One region of the Pseudoalteromonas sp. KAN5 genome, then DNA from elsewhere that is predicted to be linked to it. Evidence: riboswitches for the same ligand, from Rfam matches in the RefSeq annotation. Region 1 holds a riboswitch; the other holds the start of a gene.

Region 1 (5,791 bases):
TAAAATAAGCGTGTGATTAACGTTCATAATAGACTCACTAAAGTTAAATAAATTGCAATTTCACTTAGCTGTTGTGCCGCACCGAGGCAGTCGCCGGTGTAGCCACCTAACTGGCGTTTGAACCAACTTATTAAAATCAATCTTAAAAGCAATAAAACAGCACTGATAATTAGCGCTGATTGCCATGAAATAATACCAAGTAAAATTAAACCAGCCAGTAAAGCGGCGGTGGTTAACAGTAAAATAGTTAAACTTGTAACCGATAAATGCATCGCCAGCGGTTTTACTTTTGAGGTGGCATCTTCACTGACGTAATCCATGCTCATAATTAAACTCGTTGCCACCATACGGCTTAAACATTGTCCGAGTAAAATTGCACTCAGCACACTTGATAATGATTCACTAAGAAAGAGTAGGCTCTGAAATTTAATTAGCAGTATGATAAATAATGCCGCCGCCCCGTATGTGCCAAGACGGCTGTCTTTCATAATGGCAAGTTTTTGTTCTACCTGCCAACCGCCACCAAAGCCATCCCAAACGTCAGCCCAACCATCTTCGTGAAAAGCTCCGGTTAACAGCAGCCCTATTGCCATCATTAATAGGATGCTAATTGATGGCGGAAACAGCAGCTGGAAAACACCATAACTAAGCGCTAATAATCCACCGAGTAACAAACCAACGAAAGCAAAATAACGACTTGCTTGGTTTAAATGCGCAGTACTAACATCAAAGCGTAATTTAACAGGTATGCGAGTTAAAAAGCTGATTGCTAATAATAGTAACTGCCATTGCGTAACGTTATTGTACACTGAGTTATTTTGCATTAACTAACAACCTGCTCTACACCAGCATCAGCAAAACTCGCCATTTGATTATAAAAACCCAGTGCAGCTTGCAGTAACGGGAGACTTAGCGCCGCACCTGTGCCCTCTCCCAAACGTAAATCGAGTTGTAGCAGTGGCTTAACATTTAGAGCCTCTAACATAAGCTGATGCCCTTGCTCATTTGAACAATGCGCAAATATTAAATACTCTTTAACTTCGGGGTTAATCGCGATAGCAACCATAGCTGCGGCGCTACAAATAAAGCCATCAACAACGACAACCATGCCTTTCTCGGCAGCACTAAGCATTGCACCTGTTATATGCACAATTTCAAACCCGCCTAACGCAGCAAGTAAAGTAATCGGATCAGCAAGGTGTGATTTATGTAATGCTAGCGCCTGCTCTACTACCGTTATTTTGCGCTTTACAATATCATCGCTCACCCCAGTGCCTTTACCTACACACTGCTGCGCGGGTAACTTTAGCATTGCCGCCATAATTGCTGCAGCACTGGTGGTGTTGCCTATACCCATTTCTCCAAATGCAACGGTATTACAACCGTTAAGATACAGCTGCTGGATAAGTTGCTTAGCATTATTAAAGCCTTGCTGCACTTGTGAGGTACTCATCGCCATTTCAGTATTTAATGGCTTGGTGATGCTACCTAAACGACAATTGTGCACACTCGCTGCTGTGACTGGATGCAAAGTGCCACAATCAACTACTTCAAGCTGCCAGCCAAGCTGTTGGCAAAATACATTGATGGCTGCACCACCGCTGACAAAGTTAGCAACCATTTGAGAGGTAACATCACTGGGTGCTATCGACACGCCTTGCGCTGCCACACCATGATCCCCTGCAAAAACCAATAAAGTAGGTTTGCTGATACTAGGCGTGAATGCTTTAAACGCGTGTTCCTCAGCCACATTTTGGCTAAACACTGTAACCAGTTGCATAGCACATTGCTCAAGCAGTCCAAGTGCGCCTAATGGTTTGGTTTTTTGATTTATTTTATCAGCGATTATGTAGCTAAATTGGTTCGTCATTGTGGGTATATTAAACATCGGTTAGCTCTCTCGCTTGCGAAAATAAAGTAACGATAAAAAGAACACACTACCAATTGCAGAGGTGATCACGCCAATAGGTAACTCTTGATTGGCAAGTAGAATACGCGACAACACATCAACCCATACCATAAATGTACCACCAACCAGTGCGGTCATCATTAAGCCACTGGGTGTGCCTTGGGAAATAAAAAAGCGCACAATATGCGGGATCATCAAACCAACAAAACCTATACCGCCACACATGGCGACTAATACAGCAGTGATCAAAGAGCTAAGTATCAACATTAATAGTCGAAAACGTTGCACTGGGATACCTAGCGTTACAGCACTTTCATCACCTAATAACATTGCATTGAGCTGACGGCGAAAACCCATCATTATCGCTGTACAACTTAAAATAACTAAAGCAGGTAACCAGAGTGTTTCCCAATGAGCACGAGCAAAGCTGCCTAACGTCCAAAATAAAATAGCGGTGATCGCCTGTGGATCGCTAAAGTACAACAATAAACTAGTAAATGCGCTAAATAAAAATGAGAGCGCCACCCCTGCTAATAACATGGTTTCAACTTGCCCACGACCTGCCCGCCCAGCAATAAAAACCAGTAATAACATAGTGCATAAGCTACCAACAAACGCTGCCGCAGACATGCTAATTCCAGCACTTACACCAGTGATGGTAATAAAGCACACCACGCCAAATGACGCGCCCGATGAAATACCAAATAAATAAGGATCGGCCAACGGGTTACGCGTCACTGTTTGTAAAATTAACCCAGCAATCGCTAAACCAGAACCAGCTAAAAAAGCCAATAAGGTACGCGGCATCCGTAATTGCCTGATGATTCTTTCAATAAAGGAGTCATGCCCTTGCCCTATAAGACTATGGTACACATCAATGAACTTACTGGGGGCAGCACCAAAGCTCAATGCAATAAAAATACTGACAACTGCCAATATTAATGCAGTGACAACAGCTAGAGAGTGATTATTTGCCATTAGTCACTCCCGTCTGATAACCATAAAAGTAGGTAATATGCGGAATCACCTTGTCTAATTGCTCGCTTTGAGGATGCGGGGATACCTCAGCGCACACGCCAAATACATCGCTGAGCATTTTTTCAGTGATCACTTGCTCTGGTGTGCCTGATGCAACTAATCGGCCTTTTTTGAGAACCAACAATTCATCACACATACTCGCAGCGAGATTCAGATCATGAAACGATGCTAAAACGGTCACATTAAGCGACTTAGCCAATTCCATTAGTTGAATTTGATATTTAATATCTAAATGACTAGTAGGCTCATCCATAATGAGTAATTTGGGGCCTTGTACAATAGAGCGCGCAATTAATGCCCGTTGCTTTTCGCCACCCGAAAGAGAATCAAACGATTGCTGACAATGATGGCTCAAGCCAACTTGTTCAATCGCCTGTAAAATTAGTTCTTTATCCGTTGTTGTGGTAGAACTAAATAAGCTTTTGTGGGGGGTAAGCCCAAGGCTTACAACATCATAAAGAGATAAGTTAAATTGCGAAGGTGTTTCCTGCAGTACAACGGCTACCTGTTTAGCATACTCATCCGCACTTAACTGCCAGATGTTCTGTCCGGCAAAGGCAACCTCGCCACTGCCTGGCTTGCTATAACGGTATAAACAACGCAGTAAGCTTGATTTACCTGCACCATTGGGGCCTAACAAACCGATGAACTGCCCTGCTTTTATCGAAAAATCGATACTTTGCAAAATAGTAGTACTGGCTACAGACCAAGATAAGTTGGTAACTTTAAGTAAAGGAGGTGGCGCTGCGTCAGGTGTATGCAATGTGTTGTTCTCTCTGGCGATAGCAAACCCACAGCACTACAACCCATAACATTTATGGTGAAAATAGAAGAGTTAACCCGCTCGTTGATTCAAATTAACGTATTTTGTATCTGACTTATCACCCAGGTGACTTACAGTTGCGGGTACAGTTGAGGACTTTCACCCCATTCCAAAATACATAAGGCTCTATTATGGGCAGGTGAATAAATATTTCAATGAATATCTTTCTAGACGGCTAGTAATCGTATTTAAAAAATAATTCTAGGCCATGCATGACCACTTTCATCAATAAAAACCTCAATGCACACATGCTTACCATAGCCGATGGAGAAAATATTTTGTTGCTGAGATTGTTTAGGTAACTGGCAAATTATCGCGAGCAGCTGTTTGATCACTCCTGCATGAGTGATCACCAACTGCGCTTGAGTGTTGGTTTTTGCAATATCAATTAGTAGAGTGTGCCACCATGTCGCAATCCGTTCATAAAATTCAGCCATGCGCTCGCCACCGGGCGGAGTAACATGCCATGGTTCTTGCCAAAAATCACCAATACTCGGACTATGTGTTTGTTGCCATAAAAATTCATATTTACAACCATCCCACTCGCCAAAGTTATACTCTCGGATTTGATCCGTTAACACTAGGGGGATTTGTTGGCGATTAGCAAGCTCAGTTGCAAATACGCTGCAACGTATTAGCGTAGAACTAATAATGCGTTCTATACCCGTAATTCCGGCAACGGCAGAGTTTAACTGTTCGACACCATTTTTGCTTAATGCAAAATCGGTATGTCCGGCCAAAACACCTTGCTCAACAAGTTCTCCATGACGTAATAAATAAACACGACTAGAAAATGGTGTCATAACATCCTTAGTAAAAATAATGAATCGAGCTTTGAATTATTAAGTAATACCAATCATATCAAGTTACTGACCATTTATAGCGACAGATAAATGGCGTGATAACAAGGCATAAATTTTGACATGTAGTTGTTCTCGGCAATTGCTTCTGCATTGCTCTACCTCCTGCATCCATGCAGTCATTTATACGCAGTTAGCGCTTTATTTAGCTCGCTAGAATGGTTAAATATTTAAGTTGATTGATATAAAGCACCGCTTAAGCTAAACGTATTAAACGCACATCAAAATGCAATACCGCATTAGCACCTATTTTACCGCCATTACCTTTGCGACCCCATGCCAGTTCAGGAGGAATAACAAACTCATAGCGAGAACCAACAGTCATCAATAGGATACCTTCTCGTAATCCTTCAATAGCCTCAGCTAATGCAAACACTTCCGGCATACCCGCTTTATAGCTGTCAGCTATAACACTACCATCTGCTAACATAATACGCTGATTAATTACCACAGTATCTGAATCAGTTACCTGCTCTGCAGACACTTCATCAATTACCTTATACATTAAACCAGAATCACACCGTTGAGTATCAGGGTGACTACTAAACTTTGCAATAAAACTTTCACTGTTTTTACGATTAAGCCCCGAAGAGCCTTTTGATTTTGTTGTCTTTTTCCGTGCCACCTAAGCTCACTTATTTATACTATAAATAAGGTGATTTATCGCATAAGTAGAACAATAAACGCAAGTGTTATAATAAGTTTCGAGTTTCGAGTTTTTCAAGATTAAAATGCAGGAGAGTTAAAGAGGCACCGTTTTAAAGGTGTATGTTGCGCTCTGAGGAGTTCGTGGCGTTCTTTAATCCGTGGGAGCCCTCAACCCACGCTGCGGTATCCAGGTTGACACTGTGCGGCTGATAGCTGACGGCTTAACGCTGACAGCTATACTTTACAACAAAAAACCCGTTACATCGCTGTAACGGGTTTCTATTATTTGGAGCCTGGCGATGACCTACTTTCACATAGCAAATGCTACACTATCATCGGCGCTGTTTCGTTTCACTACTGAGTTCGGCATGGGGTCAGGTGGGTCCAAAACGCTATTGTCACCAAGCAAATTTGGTGTCAGTTCGTATTTCTACGCACTAACTAAAATTTGAAAATGCTGATAATTGTTTTCTTACAACTTAAAGCTTATCGCTTACAGCTGCTAGTAAATCT
Region 2 (5,791 bases), 240 kb from region 1:
TTAAGCGTGATTGACCGTGTTACTGAAACACTGATATTACGCCCGCTCATTCAGCATGATAAGCAAGAGATTATCGATATTGCCCGCAGAATTGGCACGGCAGAAATGGCTGAAACCATGCCTGAGTATTGTGGTGTGATCTCTAAAAAGCCTACTGTTAAAGCGAAAGTTGCGGTAGTAGAAGCTGAAGAACAAAAATTTGATTTTGATGTGCTGGATACGGTAGTTGAAAATGCGCGTATTATGGATGTACGTGACATTGATGTTGAAGCAAAACAAGAGCTTAAAGAAGCTGAATCGGTTTCAGATTTACCAGCTGATGCGGTGGTTGTTGATATTCGCTCCCCAGAAGAAGAAGACGCCAGCCCCCTTGAAATTGACGGGATTGAAGTTGTACATTTACCGTTTTTCCGCCTTGCCACAAAGTTTGGTGATTTGCCGCAGGATAAGGATTACTACTTATATTGTGCTAAAGGGGTCATGAGTCAGCTACAGGCGCTTATTTTACATGAAAATGGCTTTGCCAATGTAAAAGTATATCGCCCATAAATTAGTTGATAGGATTATTGGAAAGCGCGAGTTAAATCGCGCTTTTTTTATGCCTGATCGCATCAACAAGCGATTGATTATGAGGTGTACTGATACCGAGTTGCTGGCCTTGTTGACAAATATAACCACACATAGCATCAATTTCAGTCATACGGCTATGAGCGATATCTTGGTGCATAGATGAATAATTGTCTTTGGTGTCACTCATTACTTGGTAGGCGTTTGCTAATGCATCGGCTAGCTGCACATTGATCCCTAATAAGTTGGCTACATGACAGGCTTCATTCAAGACATTTACAATTTTTCCACTAAATTGTGGTGCTGTAAGTGCGCCATTTTTTACATTATGTAAAGCTGTAAGTGGGTTGATTGCAATGTTCACTAACAGCTTCTGCCAGCGTAATAGAGTAATGTGCTCACTAAAGCTGATATTGGGTAAACCTTGTAGTTGTTGCATTACATCTTGGTAGCGAGCAGCAGCTACTGCATTACAACTGCCCAAGACACTTTCGCCGTTGCCGGTATGAGTGACGGTAGTCGGTGTGATTTTAAAGCCAGCTAATCGAGTTGTTAAAAAAAACAGGGCTTGCTGGCTTTGTAATTGGCGTTGTAGTGGTGCAAGGTTACTCAAGCCATTATGAGATAATACAATACTACACTGCGCAGAAAAGTAAGGTTTCAGCTGCTTAAAAGCATCGCTTACTTGGTAGGCTTTAACTGCAAAAATCACCATATCAATCGGTTGATGAGCTAATTCAGGTAATTGTTGAGTGGTTAATACCTTTGCTGTTATACGGTGTTGTTGCTGATTTTGTTGGTAATAATATTTGTTTTGGCGGCAGCCACGTCTAGTGACAATAGTAAGTTGATTGCCTGTACTTAAAAAGTGGCTATATAGTAGGCCAATTGCCCCATCACCAACAATAACAATATTAGCCATGATTTGGTTTTGTACCAATATGGAACATTAACTTAATGGCAAAGTAGCTCGCAGCACCGGCAAAATCAGCAATAAAGTCGGCAACGGATGCTTGGCGATACGGTAGCATATCTTGCATTATTTCAATTGCAGCGCCATAGCTTGCTAGCAACAAAATTTGCATAAGTAGCGGGATTTTGAATGCTTTATCCATCACCACGGCAAGAATAAAGAAAATGCCAAAATGTGCTACTTTATCAACATGCGGAAATAAGTTTGCAGCACCTTTAATTTCCTTGGCAAACAAAAAAGTAAACGCCACTATACTCACTAAAAATAGTGCTTGGTAAACACGCCGAGTCACGATAAATCCTAAAATCGTTTAAAAACAGAGCCGCAGTATATCAAACAAATTTCGTATCGCACCTGAACAAAGTGCATAAAAATGTAAAGATTTTTAAAATAGGCGTTATAATCTCCCTCATATTAATTTTAAAAAATCTTGTTAGGAGAGACCCATGCCTTCATTTGATATTGTTTCAGAAGTGGAAATGAACGAAGCAAAGAATGCGGTAGATAATGCTAACCGTGAATTAGAAACCCGTTTTGACTTTAGAGGTGTAGATGCATCGATTGAACTTAACGACAAAACGATTAAATTAAAGGCAGAAGCTGATTCACAGGTTATGCAGTTGTTTGATATTTTAGCAAGTAAAATATCAAAACGCGGTATGGATGTAGCTAGCTTAGAGCTACAAGATATTTCTCGTGCAGGTAAAAATGTATTTCGTAATGTTGCATTAAAGCAAGGTATCGAAAAAGACGTAGCGAAAAAAGTAGTTAAAGCCATTAAAGACTCTAAAGTAAAAGTACAGGCAGCAATTCAAGGTGAAGAAGTACGCGTGACAGGTAAAAAGCGTGATGACTTACAAGAAGCAATGCAAGTTGTGCGTAATGCTGACCTTGGCCAGCCATTTCAGTTCAAAAACTTCCGCGATTAAAAACTAAGCTGCGAGTAACGAACTGCGAGCCCCGAGTTTATCCAGCTGCACTCTTTATTTTTGAAGATATTATTGAAGCCAAATGACTTTTTGTTGTTTGGCTTTTGTATTTTGGCACTTATGCTTGCTCGAAGTTCGAATATTTAGATGTATAGCCGTCCATTGACTTTTATCCCTAAAATAATCACAATAACCACCTATTTTTAAGGTGCTTGTAGTTACTTTTCAAGGTTGTTGATAGGTACAGCAAGATAATCGGGAAGTTGGTGATATTTGTAGGATACAAATACAGTCCAACACTGCCCCCGCAACGGTGATACATAATATATACACGTATATTTGTTAAGTCCGGAGACCGGCCTTGAAGTCAATTTACTATCACTTGTGCGGTGGGCGCGGGTCAGGGGATATCATGTTAAACAAATCTACTTTAGGCGTAGCAATCGCTGCCGCGTTATCTTTTTCTGTGTCTGCAGAGCAATCAATTGAGCGTCTTACGGTAACAGCTAACAAATTTGAGCAATCAATTACTGATACGCTAGCGACTGTTGATATTATTGATCGTATAGAAATCGAAAAGAATAATTATCGGGATTTACCATCGCTTCTAAACACTATTGCTGGTGTCGATGTTGTTCGCAATGGTGGCTTTGGTCAAAAAGCTGATGTATTTGTTCGTGGGGCCAGTGCAAAACATACACTAGTGTTAGTTGATGGCGTACGTGTAAGTGATGCAAGTTCCGGTAGTGTATCATTAACCAATATTCCAGTTAATAGTATTGAACGCGTTGAAATTGTCAAAGGCGCAAGAGCGGCAATTTATGGTTCAGATGCAGTGGCAGGGGTTATCAATATAATTACCCGCCAAGCAAGTAAAAATACTGTGTCAGCCACATTAGGTAGTGATAATTATTCTAACTACCAAATAGCTGGCGGGCTTGTAAAAGATGCTATCACTTTTAATTATAACTTAGGTTATGAAGATACTGATGGTTATGATGTAACAGGTAAAGATCCATCATTAGCAGTAACAAAAGATCATGATGATGACGGTTACACTAATAAAAACATTGGCTTTAACTTGGCATATAGAACATTGAATGCAGGTGAATTTAGCTTACTTAGCCAGTATAGCGAAGGCCAAGGTGAGTATGATAATGCATGGGGTAATGACGCGTACGATTTTGAAAACTATATTGCAAAACTTGGCTGGAAAAAAAGCTCGGACGTATATACGCAAAGCGCATCAGTGAGTGTATCCCAAGAAGAAAATATTCAAACAGGGACTGATGATCAACAAATTTATAGCACAGAGCGTGTTGAGTTTGAATACAGTGGACTTTATACAGTAACAAAATCGTTAGATCTTACTGGTGGATTTAATTACTTAAATGAAGATTTATCTGCATCATCAGCTTCTTCATCTGAAGAAGAGCGCGATAATAATGCAGTGTTCGTTGGTGTATTTTATGATGATGAAACTTGGCTTGGTAACGCAGTTGTTAGAACTGATGATTACGAATTTCATGGCCGCGCAAATACTTACACAACAGGTGTAGGCTATAAGGCAAATCAATATCTTAGTGTACGCCTTAGTCACGGAACCGCATTTAGAGCACCATCGCTGATCAATGCCTTTGTCACGGATAGTCTTTGGTATGCCCCTAATAGTGATATTAAACCTGAAGAGTCAGTTAATAATGAGTTTGGTGTTACTTTAGATACAAAGTGGGGGCGTTACGATATCGCTATTTTCGACAACAACATTGATAACTTAATTGATAATAAATATGATGCTGAAATTGGTAAGTATGTAGCAACAAATATTGATAAAGTCTCTATGCAAGGTGTTGAGTTATCTGCTGATTTTGAAGGTTTGGGATTTCAACATAACATCAACCTTAGCTTCTTAGACGCTAAAGATGAAACAACCAATACAGATTTACCGCGCAGACCATCTGAAACATTTAATTACACCCTTGGCAAAAGCTGGGGTGATTTTGACGCTAATATCGCAATGCAATATCGCTCTTCACGTCCATCAATCGCTTATTATGATACTGAGTTGGCTGCTTATACAGTGTTCAATATAGCCGCAAATTATCAATTACTGGATGAGTTATCATTTCAGGCTCGAATTGAGAATATTACAGATAAAGAATACTTTACGGCAGGTACTGGGTTTGCCGCTAACGGTGACTTACTTGGTTACAATGCAGCTGGTAGACAGTTCTTTGTTGGCGCCAGTTACCAGTTTTAATCGCGTTTCAACCTAAATAAAAAAGCCCGACACCTTTTGTGTGTCGGGCTTTTTTCGTATTGATATAAAAATATTATGTGGGCTGAGTTTTACTTAACTTATTAAAAACGCTTTGTAGTCTTTAGCAAATTTCTGCAGCTTAGGTGCAATCAATAAACTGCAATAACGCTGCTCTGGATTTTCGTTGTAATAGTCTTGATGGTATTGCTCTGCCGGGTAATAGGTGGTTGCAGGGCTCACTTCTGTGACGATTTTTTCGCGTATTTGGCTTTGTAATTTAGCAATGTAGTCAGTTGTTTGCGTTTGTTGCTCAGTATTGTGGTAATAAACTACGCTGCGGTATTGCGTCCCCACGTCGTTGCCTTGGCGATTAAGCTGTGTGGCATCGTGTAGTGTAAAAAACATTGCGAGCAAGGTCTCAAAGCTTATCTGGCTGCTATCAAACTCGATATTAACTACTTCGGCATGGCCAGTAAGCCCTGTACATATTTGTTTATAGGTTGGATCTGTTGTTTCGCCACCGGTGTAACCAGAGCTTACATGGGTAACGCCTTTTACCCGTCTAAATGCGGCATCAATACACCAAAAACAGCCGCCACCAAAGGTAGCAGTTTCAATTGCTTTGCTCATATATGTACTCCTAAAAACGTTAAATTACGCAGATGTTCTAGCCTAGCAGAAGAACGGCTAAGACGGTGTTTTATTTCACGGATCAGAATGAGGAAAGGGAAAAGCGTTGCTGCATAGTGCAGCAACGCTAAAAGTTGCTTAAAGCTCTTTAAGTGGTTTTTCAGCTTCTTGCTGATTAAGTTTTTGTTGTAAAAACTCAGGTGATTGGGTGTTGCGAGCGAGCGCATAGTAGGCGGCAGGCACCACAAATAGTGTGAGTATGGTCGCAACAATCACGCCGGTAAATACAACTACACCGATTACCATTCGGCTTTCAGCACCAGGGCCTGATGCTAATACTAGCGGCACGGCGCTCATTACCGTGGTTAATGAAGTCATAATAATAGGGCGCAGTCGCATTGTTGCCGCTTGTAGTATTGCTTCACTAAACTC

The links. Region 1 has a riboswitch for cobalamin ahead of KAN5_RS10525 (ABC transporter ATP-binding protein). Riboswitches for the same ligand answer to the same signal wherever they lie in the genome.
Region 2: another riboswitch for cobalamin. It lies ahead of KAN5_RS11515 (TonB-dependent receptor); the one in region 1 lies ahead of KAN5_RS10525 (ABC transporter ATP-binding protein).

The regions. Positions count from the first base shown of each region.
Region 1 is NZ_AP025589.1:2,344,702-2,350,492, forward strand. Features, by position in the region: gene cobU (bifunctional adenosylcobinamide kinase/adenosylcobinamide-phosphate guanylyltransferase) at 1-27, opposite strand, end outside; gene KAN5_RS10510 (adenosylcobinamide-GDP ribazoletransferase) at 24-824, opposite strand; gene cobT (nicotinate-nucleotide--dimethylbenzimidazole phosphoribosyltransferase) at 824-1,888, opposite strand; gene KAN5_RS10520 (iron ABC transporter permease) at 1,892-2,887, opposite strand; gene KAN5_RS10525 (ABC transporter ATP-binding protein) at 2,877-3,710, opposite strand; cobalamin riboswitch at 3,794-3,937, opposite strand; gene KAN5_RS10530 (histidine phosphatase family protein) at 3,959-4,573, opposite strand; gene KAN5_RS10535 (FKBP-type peptidyl-prolyl cis-trans isomerase) at 4,827-5,255, opposite strand; rRNA gene rrf (5S ribosomal RNA) at 5,570-5,684, opposite strand.
Region 2 is NZ_AP025589.1:2,588,010-2,593,800, reverse strand. Features, by position in the region: gene thiI (tRNA uracil 4-sulfurtransferase ThiI) at 1-549, shown strand, start outside; gene KAN5_RS11530 (2-dehydropantoate 2-reductase) at 581-1,489, opposite strand; gene KAN5_RS11525 (VanZ family protein) at 1,482-1,832, opposite strand; gene KAN5_RS11520 (YajQ family cyclic di-GMP-binding protein) at 1,987-2,469, shown strand; cobalamin riboswitch at 2,681-2,848, shown strand; gene KAN5_RS11515 (TonB-dependent receptor) at 2,882-4,729, shown strand; gene msrA (peptide-methionine (S)-S-oxide reductase MsrA) at 4,823-5,359, opposite strand; gene KAN5_RS11505 (efflux RND transporter permease subunit) at 5,498-5,791, opposite strand, start outside.